DNA from 2 places in the Arthrobacter sp. JUb115 genome. Region 2 is predicted to be linked to the other one. Evidence: riboswitches for the same ligand, from Rfam matches in the RefSeq annotation. Region 2 holds a riboswitch; the other holds the start of a gene.
What was found. A riboswitch is a leader RNA that binds a small molecule or an ion and turns the genes downstream of it on or off. The one in region 2 is predicted to bind S-adenosylmethionine.
Positions count from the first base shown of each region.

Region 1 (5,587 bases), on a different contig from region 2:
TGCGGCGTTCAGCTTGCCGCCGAGGTACCAAGAAATTTCCGGTCCGCGCTTGGCATCCGGATCGGCCGGAATGATGCGGCTGGTGGTGTGCCACGGGGTGTCCCAATCCAAGAGGTTCGCCGCTTCGTCCCAGAATTCCTGGCGTGCTGCCTCTGAAACTTGAGTTGAGGTTGTTGCCAATTCGGTGGTCATCGCAAACTTTCTTTGGTGAGGGGTAGTTTTGTCAGCGGGTACTAGCTGGTCCGGTTTCAGGTCCAGCGCTTGATAGCCCAGCGTTCTGCTATCGACAGCAGGGCATCGGTGATCTTTCCAAAGACGGCCAGCAGCACGATGGTCATGATTAGGCGGTCCAATCGGCCGTTGTTCTGCGAGTCGGTGAGCAAGAAGCCAAGGCCCATTGACGCGCCGAGGAGTTCGGCTGCGACCAGGAAGAGCCAAGCTTGGGCTAGTGCCAAACGCAGTCCGGAGAAGATCGAAGGGACCACTGCGGGCAGCTGGACGGTGCGCAGCAGCTTCAATCCCTTCAACCCGAAGGCGCGGGCTGCTTCGACCAGGTGGGCATCGACATGGCGCAACGCCAAGGCGACGGTGGTAAAGACCGGGAAGAAGGCACCAATGATCACGAGTGTGACCTTGGAATCTTCACCCATTTTCATCCAGAGCACCAGCAGCGGAACCCAAGCCAAGGAAGGGACTGCACGCAGGGCGCTGATGCTCAGTCCCAGAAATGCATCTGCCAATTTGGACAGCCCGACAAGCGCACCCAGCGCCAAGCCCAGCAATGATCCGAAGGCGAAACCGAGAAGAACACGCTGAGTGGAGATGCCGATGTGCTTTCCGAGTTCGCCATCCTGGAAGAGCTCAATGGCAGCAGAAACCACTGAACCCGGAGTTGGCAGTGTCCACGGAGCAACGATTCCGGTAACGGTGACAAATTGCCACACAGCCAGGGTGGTCAGCGGCAAGACCAGCGCAAGCAGCCATTTCGGGGCACGCAGGATCGTTGCGGCCATGCTGGCCTTCTGCTTGGCAGGTGTTTGGCTTCCGCGGGTTCCAGCCACGTTAGTGGGACTCATGGCTGGTTACTCTCCGGAGATCTTTGTTGCGTCTGCCTTGACGGCAAACTGGTCATCGATGAGGGTTTCCAGAGCTTCATCAACGGATTCCTGCTCCGAGACATCGCCGCTAGCGACCAGCGTGGGAGCAATCTTGCTCAGGACTCCAGTGAATTTGGCGTCGGGAACTGCCGGAACGTCCAGATTGGAGCGTTCCTCAATGACGGTGGCAGCAACTCCTGGTTCGAGCCCTGCTACGTCGGCCAGGATTTCTGCGGTTTCCTCGGGATTGTCAGCTGCCCAGCCACGAGCCTTTTCGTAGGCATCGACAACGAGCTGGGCGAGTTCGGGGCTCTGATCAATGAAGTCTTCGCGAGCGTTCAGCGCACCGTAGGTGTTGAAATCCAAGTTCCGGTAAACCAGTTGCGCGCCGTCTTTTTCGGCAGCGGCCATGATCGGATCCAAACCGCTCCAGGCATCAACCGAGCCGTTGGCCAGGGCGGTACGTCCATCGGCATGCTGGAGGTTCTGCAGCTTGATGTCAGCTTCACTCAAGCCCGCGGATTCCAGCGCCTGCAGCAGGAAGAAGTATGGGTCGGTGCCCTTTGTAGCGGCCACGGTCTTGCCAGCGAGATCTTCAACGGACTCGATTTTCGAGTCCTTATCCACTACCAGGGCCGCCCATTCCGGCTGCGAATACAGTGCGATGGTCTTGATGGGTGCACCGTTAGAACGGTTCAGGAGCGCAGCGGAACCGGCTGTGGAACCAACATCGATTGCGTCGGCGCGAAGAGCTTCATTGGCCTTGTTGGAACCTGCGGACTGGATCCATTCGACATTTACGCCCTGCTCCTTGGCGGCTGCTTCCAACCATCCCTTTTCCTTGAGTACCAGGCTCAGCGGGTTGTAAGTGGCAAAGTCGATGGACAGGGTCTGACCATCCGAGGAGGCTGTAGCGTTTTCGCCAGCACAGCCGGTCAGGGCAACTGCGCCAACGATCAAGGCGGCGGCGGACAATGCAGTGCGGCGGGTGAGACGGTTCAAAAGCATGGAGAATCCTAGAATTGTGCGTGCAAGCGGTGTAGGTGAAAAGGCAAAGGGGACGAATGGTTCGGGACCCACGGCGTGGCCGGGACTAATGGTTGGTTGGGTCGACGCCGAGCAGGCGCAATAGGTGCAGGCGATCTGCAACGAACTTTTCATCGGTATGCCGGCGTGGATGCCCAGCTGAGATGGACAGATCTTCGATGACGCCCGCTGCACTATGCCCAGCGCCTCGCCCCAGAACAATCACGCGGTCAGCCAGAGTCAACGCCTCGTCCACATCATGGGTCACCATGAGAACGGTGGTGGGGAACGATGCGTGAATCGAGAGCAGCAGATCCTGCATCTTCAAGCGTGTCAGCGCATCGAGGGCGCCAAAGGGTTCATCAAGAAGCAATACACCCGGGCGCCGAGCCAGCGCGCGAGCCAGCGAAACCCGCTGCGCCATGCCTCCGGAGATCTCGCGTGGGCGCAAGCTGGCTGCATGGCTCAGACCGGTCAGCTCGATCAACTCCTCGATCAGCGCGTTGCCGGAGCGCTTATCGGTTTCCGGTGCCAGGCCCAGTGCAATGTTCTGGCGAACCGAGCGCCATGGCAGCAGCCGGGGCTCCTGGAAAGCAACGGCGCATAACTCGTTGATGCCGGTGACCTCGCGGGTGCCGGTGCGGATGGTGCCGGTGGTGGGGTGGTCCAAGCCCGATACTGAACGCAGCAGCGTGGATTTTCCGCAACCGCTGGCTCCAAGAATGGCCACGACTTGACCTGCTGGAATTTGCAGGTTGATATCGGCCAGGACGGTGCGGTTTTCCATCTTGGTGGTGAAGGTCCGCGACACGTTGCTGAACTGCACGTCCAGGGCGCTTGAAGCTGAGACAACGGGAGCTGCCTCGGGCGCTGCAAAGGAAAGAGTCATGTTCATCTCCATCGGTCCTGGCGGTAGCACCGGCCTGCAGAGCAAAACTCCAAAGGTGGTTGCTGCGGCGTCAACGAGCCAGATCTCTCGGCCGCTCGGGATGGTTACGTGTCCATTACAACGAGTCGAACGATTTGAACGCAAATCTCGCGTAATATGAAAAAATCTTCGACAACTACGTCACATTGCCCAGAAATTTCGTTATTTATTTTATTGCAGGCCGGTTTGCTCGACATTAAGCAAAACTTTGCAACTCATCTTCGGCAGGACACGGAATAGGCTGTGAAATTTGAAGATGGGCACTGCCGGCACTGGGACGAAATGTGACTTCGCGGGTTGGAATCACCGGTTTATTACCGTTACAAATGAATTACGACCCATCCAGAGCGGCTGAGAGATCTGGCTCCACGACGCCGCAGCAACCACCCCAATAGCGGGACGGTGCTACCGCCAGGACCGATGGAAAGAATTGAGAACCCTGATGCCTATTGGTGAATCGCACAATGCCCTCGGACTGGACTTCAACCAGCTCAGTGACCCTTCGCAGGCCACCGCAATGGACCTGGACAAGTTTGAAGAACAGTTGCCGACTAGGCAATTGCTGAAAATCACCCCCGGACCAAGTGCGGATGAGCAATACGACCGGCTGGCCGAAATCTTCCGTCCCGTTTTTGCGCAGATCGCTGCAACCGCCAAGGACCGCGACTTGAACCGCGTGCTTCCTTTCGAGCAGGTAGGCCTGCTGAATCGCGAGCGGTTCGGTGCGTTGCGCCTTTCCGTTGCCGACGGGGGCTATGGTGCACGGCTGGTGGATGTCTTCCGCTTGCTCATCGAGCTTTCCGAGGCGGACTCCCACGTAGGCCAGCTGTGGCGCGCGCATATCGCATTCGTTGAGAATGTCTTGGTGCTGGACGACGAAGAACTGCGCAAGAAGTGGGTCGCTCGCATCGCTGCCGGGCAGATTATCGGCAACGCCTACACCGAACGCGGTGGCAACGCCCTGGGCACCTTGAACACCAAGGCCAGCGTCTTGGATGGACGCTGGGTGATCGACGGTGAAAAGTACTACTGCACCGGCACCATTTTTGCCGACTGGACCACCGTTGCGGTGGCCCACCCGGAGCTCGCCGGCCGCCAGATCGCCGTGGTCTCCACCCAGCGCAGCGGCGTCAAGATCCTCGACGACTGGGATGGGTTCGGCCAGGGCCTCACCGGAACCGGCACCACCGAATTCCACCAGGTCCCGGTGGATTGCTTCATGCCGCAGCAGACCAATGACTCCGAAGCGGCGATCTTCCAGCTGGTGCTCATGGCCGTGCAGGCGGGCATCGCCCGCGCCGCACTGAACGACCTGCGTCACGCGGTGCAGGCGCGCACCCGCATCTTCACCACTGGAACCGGGGTGCCGGTATACCAGGAACCCCAGGTCCTCCAGCTGGTGGGCGAAGTTTCCGCGGAGTCCTTCGCTGCCGACTCCGTGGTGATCGGCGCAGTCCTTGAAGTTGAAGCCGCCTTGGGCGATCCGGGACTGAACGACGAGGAACGCTACGCCGTATGCGAGTTGGCCGCCAACCGCGCGCAAACCGTGGTGCAGCCACTGGCCATCGGCGTGACCAGCAAGCTCTTCGACGGACTGGGAGCCTCGTCCACCAGAAGCGGCTGCAACCTGGACCGGCATTGGCGCAATGCGCGCACCATCGCCACGCATAACCCGGCGATCTACAAGGCGCGCATCGTCGGGGACTACGAGATCAACGGGGTCCAGCCGCAGCGGCTGTCCGTCACCGGCGAAGATTCAACCCAGCGGGCTTGAGGGCCTGCGACGCAAACCAGCAACTTTCCACGATTACCGACCTATGGGGGCAAAGCCATGAGCGAGAACAAGCGCGAGATCCTATTCAACGCATTCGACATGAACTGCGTGGTGCACCAGTCGCCGGGCCTGTGGCGCCATCCGCAGGACAAGGCCTCGACCTACAACACCCTGGGCTACTGGACCCACCTGGCCAAGGTGCTGGAAAAGGGAAAGTTCGACGGACTGTTCCTTGCCGACGTGCTGGGCACCTACGACGTGTACAAGGGCACCAACGTGACCCCGCTGGGCTCCGGCGCCCAGGCACCGGTCAACGACCCGATGATGCTGGTTTCCGCCATGGCCGCTGTGACCGAGAACCTCGGCTTCGGCGTCACCGCGGGCACCGCCTATGAGCACCCGTACGCTTTCGCCCGCCGCTTGGCCACCTTGGACCACCTGACCAACGGCCGCGTGGGCTGGAATGTCGTCACCGGCTACCTTCCCTCGGCGGCCCGCAATATGGGCCAGGAAGACCAGATGGAGCACGACGAGCGCTACAACCACGCCGATGAGTACCTCGAGGTGGTCTACAAGCTGCTCGAGGGCTCGTGGGAAGACGACGCGGTGCAGAACAACAAGGAAACCGGTGTCTACACCGACCCGGCCAAGGTGCACCCGATCGAGCACGAGGGCAAGTACTTCAAGGTCCCGGGCATCGCCATCACCGAGCCGTCCACCCAGCGCACCCCGGTGATCTACCAGGCCGGCGCCTCCAAGCGC
Region 1 covers NZ_SOBS01000007.1:16,224-21,810, forward strand. The annotation lists gene acs (acetate--CoA ligase) at 1-192, opposite strand, end outside; gene EDF61_RS12775 (ABC transporter permease) at 249-1,013, opposite strand; gene EDF61_RS12780 (aliphatic sulfonate ABC transporter substrate-binding protein) at 1,083-2,105, opposite strand; gene EDF61_RS12785 (ABC transporter ATP-binding protein) at 2,191-3,012, opposite strand; SAM riboswitch class I at 3,018-3,119, opposite strand; SAM riboswitch class I at 3,387-3,478, shown strand; gene EDF61_RS12790 (acyl-CoA dehydrogenase family protein) at 3,494-4,825, shown strand; gene EDF61_RS12795 (LLM class flavin-dependent oxidoreductase) at 4,883-5,587, shown strand, end outside.
Region 1: it holds a riboswitch for S-adenosylmethionine, as region 2 does, so the genes downstream of both, EDF61_RS12790 (acyl-CoA dehydrogenase family protein) here and EDF61_RS02270 (O-acetylhomoserine aminocarboxypropyltransferase/cysteine synthase family protein) in region 2, are expected to answer to the same signal.

Region 2 (5,587 bases):
GTCTTCAGCCCGCGGGCGGCCAGGTAGGAATCCTGCGGACCGGAGACCGCTCCCCCGGCGAACTGCTGGTAGCCGACGGCTTCGGCCAGGCTCTGCCCGCGGTGCAGGTAGTCTGCCACGATGACCGCGCCACCGAGCACGTCGGAGTGCCCGCCGATGTACTTGGTGGTGGAATGGACCACCGCGTGGGCGCCGAAATCCAGCGGCCGCTGCAGGTACGGGGTGGCGAAGGTGTTGTCCACCACCAGCAGGGCGCCGTGCTCGGCGGCAATGGCGGCCCAGCCGGCCAGGTCGGCGATGCCCAGCAGCGGGTTGGACGGGGTCTCCACCCAGAGCAGCGCGGTGTTCGGGCGCACCGCGGCGCGCACCGCATCCAGGTTGGTGATGTCCACCGCGGAAGAGGTGATCCCCCATTTGCTGTGCAGCTTGGAGATCAGCCGGTTGGTGCCGCCGTAGCCGTCGGCGCCCAGGATGATGTGGTCGCCCGGCTGAAGCACTGCGCGCAGCAGGGCGTCTTCGGCGGCGATGCCCGAAGCGAAGGAGAAGCCGGCGGCGCCGCCTTCCAGCGCGGTGAGCTGGGATTCGAACCCGTTGCGGGTGGGGTTCGAGCCGCGCGAGTACTCGTGCCCGGCGCGCAGCACGTTGATGCCGTCCTGGATGAAGGTGCTGGTCTGGTAGATCGGCGGGATCACCGCACCGGTGTGCGGATCCTTGTGCTGGCCGGCGTGCACGGCCAGGGTGTTGAAGCCGCTCATGCGAAACTCACTTCCTTGGTGCCGGCGGTGGCCTGGGTTGCGGCCAATGCAAGATCCAGCGATTGGGTGATATCTGCGAGCAGGTCGGCGGGGTCTTCCAATCCCACCGACAGGCGCAGGGTGGAGGTGTTCAGGCCGGCGTCGGCCAGCTGTTGTGCGGAGAGCCGGCAGTGCGTCATGGTGGCCGGGTGGGAGACCATGGCGCGGGTGTCCCCCACATTCGCGGCCAGGGAAATCAGCTTGAGCCCGTCGATCACCGGGGAAACCAGGGATGGGTGGGCCAGCTCGATGGCCAGCACGCAGCCGGTGCCCTTCGGCGCCAGCGCCCGGGCCAGCTCGTGGCTGGGGTGCTCGGGCAGCGAAGGGTGGTGGATGGCGGCAATGCCCGGATACTCGGCAAGCGCGTCGATCAGCCTGGTGACGCTGCGCTGCACGTGGGCGGCGCGCACCGGCAGGGTTTCGATTCCGGCCAGGATTCCCTGGGCGCTGGCCGGGGCCAGGGTCGGGCCCAGGTCGTGCAGGAACTTGGAGCGCACCAGCATCGCGTAGGCGGCCGGTCCGTGGCGCTCAAGCAGCGAGGTGTTGTTCAGACGCACCCGCGGGGCGGCGATCTGTGGCCAGCGGGCGGCATCGGAGAAGTCGAATTTCCCCGAGTCCACCACGACCCCACCGAGCACCGAGCCGTGTCCGGCCAGGCCCTTGGTGGCCGAGTGCACCACGATGTCCGCCCCCAAATCCAGCGGGCGCACATTCAGCGGGGTGGCCAGGGTGTTGTCGACCACCACCGGGATGTTGTGCTCGTGGGCGATGGCCGCGATGGCGGGCAGATCGGCCACGGTGCACAGCGGGTTGGAGACCGACTCCAGGAAGAACGCCCGGGTGTCCGACTCAATGGCAGCGGCCCAAGCGGACGGATCGGCCTGGTCGACAAAGCTGATGCGGATGCCGAAGTCCGCGAAGGTGTCGGTGAACAGGTCCACGGTGCCGCCATAGAGCGAGGAGGAGGCCACGATGTGCTTGGGACCCTGGGTCAGGGCCAGCAGGGACAGGGCCACGGCAGCCTGCCCGGTGGCGGTGGCCACCGCGTGGGCCCCGCCTTCCAAAGCGGCCACGCGCTGTTCGAGAATCGAAACGGTGGGGTTGCCGGTGCGCGAGTAGGTGAAGCCGGCCTGGCGCAGCGCGAACTTCTCCACCGCTTCGGCGTGCGATGCGAATTGGTAGGCCGCGGAATTGTGCAGCGGCGGCAGCATCGGGCGGAAGTCTCCGCTCGGGCGGTACCCTGCGTGCACCGCGTCGGTTTCCTGGCTCATAGCTCCTCCTCGATTCTCTGCGAGGGAGTGCACCGATTGGCATCGTGCGGCGGCACGAAGCACAGTACGCAAAAACGCGTTCGGAACTGCTCCATCGTTCCTGGCATTAGCACCTTTCGGTTTCCCGATGGTTGCTGCGACGTCAACGAGCCAGATCTCTTAGTCGCTCTTGATGGTTTGTTGTTCTTCCATGGTTGGCTATCTGCCGCAAACGGCGCAAGCGGTATCCGGCGCCCGGCTTCATACAAGGCCGCCACGCTTCATATGACTTCTCGTTGTCATGATGACGCGGTGGCCGGCAGCACTTTATGACGCGACCTTTTGAGATGAATCGGCGTGATGCAGGGGTTTTGCTGGAAGTTTGTGACGATGTGCCGGTGCTCGATGACCGGGGGTTACGCTGCTGGCGGCTCAGCCGAGCACTTCTACCCCGAAGCTGGCGACCACCGTTCGCACTTCTTGCAGGTAGCGCTGGGCCTGGTCGGTGAGCGGGATGGCGGCGTGGTCGATCCAGCCGATTTCGATGCGCTCCTCGATGGCCAGCGGGATGGCCACGATGGAGGGGTCCAGCTCATCGCTGATGATGCCGGTGGAGATCGTGTACCCGCCCAAGCCGATCATGAGGTTGAAGATGGTGGCGCGGTCCGAGACCTGGATTTCGCGTTGGCTGGAGCGCGTGGAGAGCACCTCTTCGGCGAAGTAGAACGAGTTGTTCGCCCCCTGGTCGAAGGTCAGCCGGGGCAGGTCTTCGAGGTCCTCGAGCGTGACCTGGGTTCGGGTGGCCAGCGGGTTGCTGCGCGAGATGAAAATGTGCGGATCGGCCAGGAACAGCGGGTGGAAGACCAGCCGCGATTCGCGCAGCAACTTGTCGATGACCTTCCGGTTGAAGTCGTTGCGGTACAGGATCCCGATGTCGCTGCGCAGCGTGCGCACGTCCTCGATGATCTGTTCGGTGCGCGTCTCGCGGAGCGAAAACTGGTACTCCTCGGCCCCGCTGGCCTGCACCATCCGCACGAAGGCATCCACCGAAAAGGAGTAGTGCTGGGTGGAGACGCCCAGCAGCCGCCGGGCGGAGGGCCGGCCGAGATATCGATGTTCAAGAAGCTCCACCTGCTCGAGCACCTGCCGGGCATAGCCGAGGAATTCTGCGCCTTCGGCGGTGAGCGTCACTCCCCTGGCCGAGCGCACCAGCAAGGTGCGCCCCACCCGCGATTCAAGTTCCTTCATCGCCGAGGACATGCTGGGCTGCGCGACGTAAATGAGGTCGGCGGCAGCCGAGATGGACCCCTCGGAGGCGACCGCCACGAAATAACGAAGTTGCTGCAGCGTCAATCCATTTGTTCCCTGAACCATAGCCAGAGTCTATATCAATCCATAGTTATATCGAGTTACCCGATATCAAGAATCACCCTGCATGATTGACGCAACGACTTTCCCTCGGCCTGCCCAGGCCTCCCAAATACAGATTGGCCATCATGGCAGACGCATTAAATTTCAGCATTAACACCACCAGATTCGACGAGAATTACTCCCCTTCGACAAATTCGCGCACCACCACGAACTTCGCTAATTTGGCACGCGGAGAGCGCCGCGAAGAGAACTTGCGCAATGCCCTGACGATGATCAACCGTCGCTTCAATTCCTTGGCTCACTGGGACAATCCCCAGGGTGACCGCTATTCTCTTGAATTGGAAATCATTTCCGCAAATGTGCATTTTTCTGCCGATAATACCGGCCAGCAATTTCCCCTTTTAGAAGTGCTTGAAACCACGATCGTGGATAAACTCACCGGCACTCGGTCCCAGGGCATGGTCGGCAATAATTTTTCTTCTTATGTGCGCGATTACGACTTCAGCGTGGTGCTTCCAGCTTCGTGCAATGACAGCGGAGTTCCGGTACTTCCAGAAGATTTCGGCGATCTCCACGGACAGCTCTTCCAGCATTTTTTGAACTCACAGGCCTACCGTCAGCGTTTTGCCCAGCTGCCGGTGGTGTGCATCAGCGTCTCGACTTCCAAGACCTATTTCCGCACCGGCAACAGCCATCCAGTGCTCGGTTTGGAATACCAGCAGGATGAAAATTCATTGACCGACGCTTACTTCGGAAAAATGGGCTTGAGCGTACGTTACTTCATGCCGCCAGGCGCTGTTGCGCCACTGGCTTTCTACTTCCGCGGCGACCTGCTCAACGATTACACGAACCTTCAGTTGATCAGCCTCATCAGCACGATGGAGACATTCCAGAAGATCTACCGTCCGGAGATCTACAACGCCAATTCGACTGCTCCTTCCGTGTACCACCCGAGCTTAGACGCCGAAGACTTCTCCCCCACCCGTGTCTTTTATGACCGCGAAGAGCGAACCCAATTGGGCAAGATCCAAGGCAAGTTCACCGAAGAGCATTTCATCACCCCGAATCGCCAATTGCTCGATCAGTGGTCCGCTTCCTGCCCGACACCCGTCGCCTAAGATCCAGAAAGATTCCCCTATGACTTCCCCGCTTATCCCCACGTCAATTGTCGGCAGCCTGCCCAAGCCGTCATGGCTTGCCGAACCTGAAAAGCTTTGGTCCCCTTGGAAGCTTGAGGGCGCGCAATTGCGCGAGGGCCAACAGGACGCCATGCGCGCAGCGGTCCTCGAGCAGGCCCAGCGCGGCATCGACATCATTTCCGATGGCGAGCAGTCCCGCCAGCACTTCGTCACCACCTTCATCGAGCACCTGAGCGGTGTCGACTTCGAGAAGCGCGAGACCGTGCGCATCCGCAACCGCTACGACGCCAGCGTCCCCACCGTCGTTAGTGCCGTAGAACGTGAAAAGCCAGTTTTTGTCGAGGACGCAAAGGCCCTTCGTTCATTCACTGACAAGCAGATCAAGTGGACGTTACCTGGCCCGATGACCATGGTGGACACTTTGTATGACGCTCACTACCAGAGCCGTGAAAAGCTCGCATGGGAGTTCGCGACCATCCTGAACCAGGAAGTGAAAGAACTCGAAGCTGTTGGCGTGGATGTTATCCAGTTTGACGAGCCAGCCTTCAATGTCTTCTTTGATGAAGTTGCTGACTGGGGCATCGCAGCGCTGGAGCGTGCCTGCGAAGGATTGAAGGCAGAAACCGTTGCGCACATTTGCTTCGGTTACGGAATCAAGGCCAATAACGATTGGAAAGCCACTCTGGGCGCTCAGTGGCGCCATTATGAGAAGTCCTTCCCCCTGTTGCAGGCTTCAACCATCGACACCGTTTCTTTGGAATCTCACCATTCCAACGTGCCGCTTGAAGTAGTTGAGATGGTTCGCGGCAAGAAAGTCATGCTCGGTGCCATCGACGTAGCCAATGTTGCCATTGAGACCCCGCAAGAAGTCGCACAGACCCTACGCAAGGCGCTGGAATTTGTTGACGCAGACAAGCTCATTGCCAGCACTAACTGCGGCATGGCTCCATTCCCTCGCGATGTCTCGCTGGCAAAGCTCAGTGCTTTGAGCGCCGGAGCCGGGATCCTGCGCGAGGAGCTCGTCGGTGCCAGC
Region 2 covers NZ_SOBS01000001.1:487,133-492,719, forward strand. The annotation lists gene EDF61_RS02265 (cystathionine gamma-synthase) at 1-755, opposite strand, end outside; gene EDF61_RS02270 (O-acetylhomoserine aminocarboxypropyltransferase/cysteine synthase family protein) at 752-2,065, opposite strand; SAM riboswitch class I at 2,154-2,244, opposite strand; gene EDF61_RS02275 (LysR family transcriptional regulator) at 2,477-3,418, opposite strand; gene EDF61_RS02280 (DUF1852 domain-containing protein) at 3,541-4,533, shown strand; gene EDF61_RS02285 (methionine synthase) at 4,553-5,587, shown strand, end outside; gene EDF61_RS02290 (flavin reductase family protein) at 5,580-5,587, shown strand, end outside.